Regions from separate parts of the Pseudomonas sp. HOU2 genome, predicted to be linked through region 2. Evidence: predicted binding sites of a transcription regulator. Region 2 holds the regulator's gene; the other holds the start of a gene.
The links. The regulator FliA, encoded in region 2, starts transcription of late flagellar genes. The targets are predictions, from matches to a motif close to CTAAAGTTTNNNNNNNNNNNGCCGNTAA.
Positions count from the first base shown of each region.

Region 1: ABV589_RS08340 (methyl-accepting chemotaxis protein) is a predicted target of FliA. The motif match lies at 1,587-1,614, and genes of this name have one in related genera.

Region 1 covers NZ_CP160398.1:1,847,871-1,850,272, reverse strand. Annotated here, with positions in the region: gene ABV589_RS08340 (methyl-accepting chemotaxis protein) at 1-1,444, opposite strand, end outside; gene ABV589_RS08335 (helicase HerA-like domain-containing protein) at 1,629-2,402, shown strand, end outside.
Region 2 covers NZ_CP160398.1:5,086,351-5,088,752, reverse strand. Annotated here, with positions in the region: gene ABV589_RS23050 (protein phosphatase CheZ) at 1-243, opposite strand, end outside; gene ABV589_RS23045 (chemotaxis response regulator CheY) at 261-632, opposite strand; gene fliA (RNA polymerase sigma factor FliA) at 799-1,539, opposite strand; gene fleN (flagellar synthesis regulator FleN) at 1,536-2,366, opposite strand.

The sequences.
Region 1 (2,402 bases), 2.8 Mb from region 2:
TGGCGGCGTTGAGTGCCAGCAGGTTGGTCTGCTGGGAGATGCTGGTGATCACTTCGAGGATCTGCCCGATGTTCACGGTTTTGCTGTTCAGCGACTCGATGTTGGTGCTGGAGGCGCTGAGCATGCTCGACAGTTGATTCATCGCCTTGATGCTGCGATCCACCACTTGCTGGCCGTCTTCGGCCAGACCACGGGCGTCGCTGGCCTGGTTCGAGGCTTGCGCGGCGTTGCGGGCGATTTCCTGGGCGGCGGCGCCCAGTTGATTGATCGCGGCGGCGACGCTGCTGGTGCGTGAGGCTTGCTGGTCGGAGTTGTACATCGACGAGTTGGACGCGGCGACCACGCGCAACGCGACCTCGTTGACCTGCCCGGTGGCCGACGACACTTCACGGATCGAGCCGTGAATACGCTCGACGAAACGGTTGAAGGCGGTACCCAGCACGCCGAACTCATCGTTATTGACGATGGTCAGGCGCTTGGTCAGGTCGCCTTCGCCATCGGCGATGTCTTCCATGGCGCGGGTCATGACGTGCAGCGGCTGGATCAGCAGGCGAATCAGCATGCCCAGCAGCGCAATGATGATCACCACCGCAATCACCGTGGCAATCACCGCCGAGGTGCGGAACTCACTGAGCATCGAGAAGGCTTTGTCCTTGTCCACCGACAGGCCGATGTACCAGTTCACCGACGGCAGGCCTTTGATCGGGGTGAAGCTGACGATGCGAGTCTTGCCATCGACAGTGATTTCACTGAAGTCGCTGCTGATGTGCGGAGTGTCCTGCGGATAGGCTTCTTTCAGTGATTTCATCACCAGTGCCTTGTCCGGGTGCACGAGGATCTTGCCGTCGGCGCTGACCAGGAACGCGTAGCCCATACCGGAAAAGTCCCGCGCGGTGAGGGTGTCGACCAGGGTTTGCAGGCTCAGGTCGCCGCCGACCACGCCGACGCTCTGGCCGGCTTTTTTCGAGGCGGTGGCGATGGAGATGATCAACTGCCCGGTGGCGGCGTCGATGTATGGTTCGGTCAGGGTCGAGGCGCTGCTGCTCTCGGCCCCTTTATACCAAGGGCGCACCCGTGGATCGAAGCCGTCAGGCATCTTCACGTCCGGGCGGATGGTGAAGTGGCCAGTGGCATCGCCCAGGTAAGTGGCCATGAACGTCGAGGTCAGGGACTTCTGTTCCAGCAGGCTGGCGACGTTGGCCGGTTCCGGGTTGATGGCGATGTTCTGCGCGGCGTTCTCGACCAGCAGAATGCGCCCGTTGAGCCAGGTCTGGATGTTGTCGGCGGTGACTTCGCCCATCTCGTTGAGATAGTTGTTCAGGTCATCGCGGATCGCGTTGCGTTGCAGCCAGTCGTTGTACAGCGTGAACGAGGCGAAAGCGGCGATGACGATGAGGGCGGCGGCAAGCAAAATTTTATGGCTGAAGCGCAGGTTTTTGTTCATGGCTTGGGGTTCCGCTAAGGTCTTAATGTCCTGGGCGTGCTTTTATAAAGACGCGCAATATGGGCAAGGGTGAAACAAACTGATATTTCCGACTCTCCTTAGGGAAATGTCCGACCGACTTTTCAGTCGGTTCTCGCCTTAGCTATCGGCCACAGCGGATTAAAGATTAACCATAGGTGACAAAATGCCTGACACATCGCAACTCGTTATCGGCGCCGATCTGGCGGGGCAACCGATTGCTCAGGCCATGCGCCTGGCCAACCGTCACGGGCTGATCGCCGGTGCGACCGGGACCGGCAAGACCGTGACTTTGCAACGCCTTGCCGAAGCATTCAGTGACGCCGGGGTCGCGGTGTTCGCCGCCGACATCAAGGGCGACCTGTGTGGCCTCGGTGCCGCCGGCAATCCGCAGGGCAAGGTTGCCGAGCGCATCGCCGGGATGCCCTGGCTCGACCACAAGCCGCAGGCCTATCCGGTGACGCTGTGGGACATTCACGGTGAATCCGGTCATCCGTTGCGTACCACCTTGAGTGAAATGGGCCCGTTGCTGATCGGCAGCCTGCTGGAACTGACCGACAGCCAGCAGTCGGCGCTGTACGCAGCCTTTAAAGTGGCGGATCGCGAAGGCCTGTTGCTGCTGGATCTGAAAGACCTCAAGGCGCTGCTCAATCACCTCAAGGACAACCCGCAACTGCTCGGCGAAGATGCTGCGCTGATGACCACCGGTTCCAGTCAGGCGCTGTTGCGCAGGCTGGCGACCCTGGAACAGCAGGGCGCTGAAGCCTTGTTCGGCGAACCGGCGCTGCAACTCGAAGACATTCTTCAACCGTCCGCCGATGGCCGTGGACGCATTCATTTGCTCGATGCCAGCCGTCTGGTACACGAGGCGCCGAAGGTCTACGCGACGTTCCTGCTGTGGCTGCTGGCCGAGCTGTTCGAGCAGTTGCCGGAGCGCGGC
Region 2 (2,402 bases):
TTGCGACACTTCCTCGGCCTGCGGCATGTGCGGATCGATCTGGAAATTGACGATCGCACTGTGCAGTTCGCGTGTGAGCTTGCCCACTTCCTGATACAGGCCGCGGTCACGGGTCTGATTGAGCTCATGGATCAGTTGCACAGCGTCGCCGAACCTGCCTTTTTCAAGGCTCTCGACCAGTTCGACCGCGTGTTTTTTCAGGGTCGACTCGAAATCGCCCTGTGAAGATTCGTTATGCTCCATAGCTCCCCCGCGCGTCATCAGCCGATGCGTTCGAAAATCTTCTCGATTTTGTCTTTCAACGCCTGAGCCGTGAAAGGTTTGACCACGTAGCCGTTCACACCGGCCTGAGCGGCCTCGATGATTTGCTCGCGCTTGGCTTCAGCGGTCACCATCAGCACCGGCAGATGCTTGAGTTTTTCATCGGCACGCACGTGGCGCAGCAAGTCGATACCGGTCATGCCCGGCATGTTCCAGTCCGTTACCAGAAAGTCGATGCTGCCGCTGTTGAGCACCGGAATGGCGGTCGTGCCATCGTCGGCCTCGACGGTGTTGGTGAACCCGAGATCGCGCAGCAGGTTCTTGATGATCCGCCGCATCGTTGAGAAGTCATCAACGATGAGGATTTTCATGTCTTTGTTCAATTCGACCTCCAAGCAGTCTTAAACGCGCCCAGCACCTGGACGCGCCACTTCAATCAATCGGCGCAGCACTCGAAGACTGTCTGGAGCACAACAGAGCAAGACCGGTGCCGTTCATCACCGCACCAGCCTCGTTCGCAGTGTCCCCACACTGCCTTCAGCGCGCTCGCCACTCCCCCAAACGCCCCCGCAAACGGGCCGCGCACTGGCTGTGTAACTGGCTGACCCGCGATTCACTGACGCCAAGGACTTCACCGATTTCCTTGAGGTTCAGTTCTTCGTCGTAGTACAGCGCCAACACCAGTCGCTCACGCTCCGGCAAATTGGCAATCGCGTCCGCCAGCGCCGCCTGGAAGCGTTCATCTTCCAGATCGCGTGACGGCTCAAGATGAGCACTGGCGCCATCCTCGTGCAGCCCTTCGTGTTCGCCGTCCTGCAACAGGTCGTCGAAACTGAACAGCCGGCTGCCCAGGGTGTCATTCAAAATCCCGTAGTAATCGTCGAGACTCAATTGGAGTTCGGCCGCAACCTCGTGATCTTTAGCGTCACGGCCGGTTTTAGCTTCAATTGCGCGAATTGCGTCGCTGACCATACGGGTGTTGCGGTGAACCGAGCGCGGAGCCCAGTCCCCTTTGCGTACTTCGTCGAGCATCGCGCCGCGGATCCGGATGCCCGCGTACGTTTCGAAACTGGCGCCTTTGCTGGCGTCGTATTTGGTCGAGACTTCGAGCAGGCCGATCATCCCGGCCTGAATCAGGTCTTCAACCTGCACACTCGCCGGCAAGCGCGCCAGCAGGTGATAGGCAATGCGCTTGACCAGTGGCGCGTAACGCTCGATCAACTCGTATTGCGCGTCACGTGCCGACTTCTTGTAGTAGTTCATACCGCTCGCGGTCATAACACAGGCCCTGCCGTTTGCTGCACGAGGCGCTCGACGAAAAACTCCAGGTGACCGCGCGGGTTGGCAGGCAGCGGCCAGGTATCGACCTTCTGCGCGATCGCCTTGAATGCCAGCGCGCACTTGGAACGCGGAAAGGCTTCATAGACCGCTCGCTGCTTCTGCACGGCCTTGCGCACGCTTTCGTCGTACGGCACGGCGCCGACGTATTGTAAGGCGACGTCGAGGAAGCGATCCGTGACCTTGGTCAACTTGGCGAACAGATTGCGCCCTTCCTGCGGGCTCTGCGCCATGTTGGCGAGGACGCGGAAGCGGTTCATGCCGTAGTCACGGTTGAGCAGTTTGATCAGCGCGTAGGCGTCGGTGATCGAGGTCGGCTCGTCGCAGACCACCAGCAACACTTCCTGGGCGGCGCGGACAAAACTGACTACCGAGTCACCAATACCCGCAGCGGTGTCGATCACCAGCACATCGAGGTTGTCGCCGATGTCGCTGAAGGCCTGAATCAGACCGGCATGTTGCGCCGGGCTCAGGTGCACCATGCTTTGGGTGCCGGAGGCGGCCGGCACGATGCGGATCCCGCCGGGCCCCTGCAACAGCACGTCGCGCAGCTCGCAGCGGCCTTCGATCACATCGGCCAGAGTACGTTTGGGGGTCAGCCCCAGCAGAACGTCGACGTTCGCCAGCCCCAGATCGGCGTCCAGCAGCATGACCCGACGGCCAAGCTCTGCCAGCGCCAGAGACAAGTTCACTGACACGTTAGTCTTGCCGACGCCACCTTTGCCGCCGGTCACCGCGATCACCTGTACGGGATGCATGCTGCCCATGTTATTTCTTTACCTTGTCTTGCATAGACGGAGGCC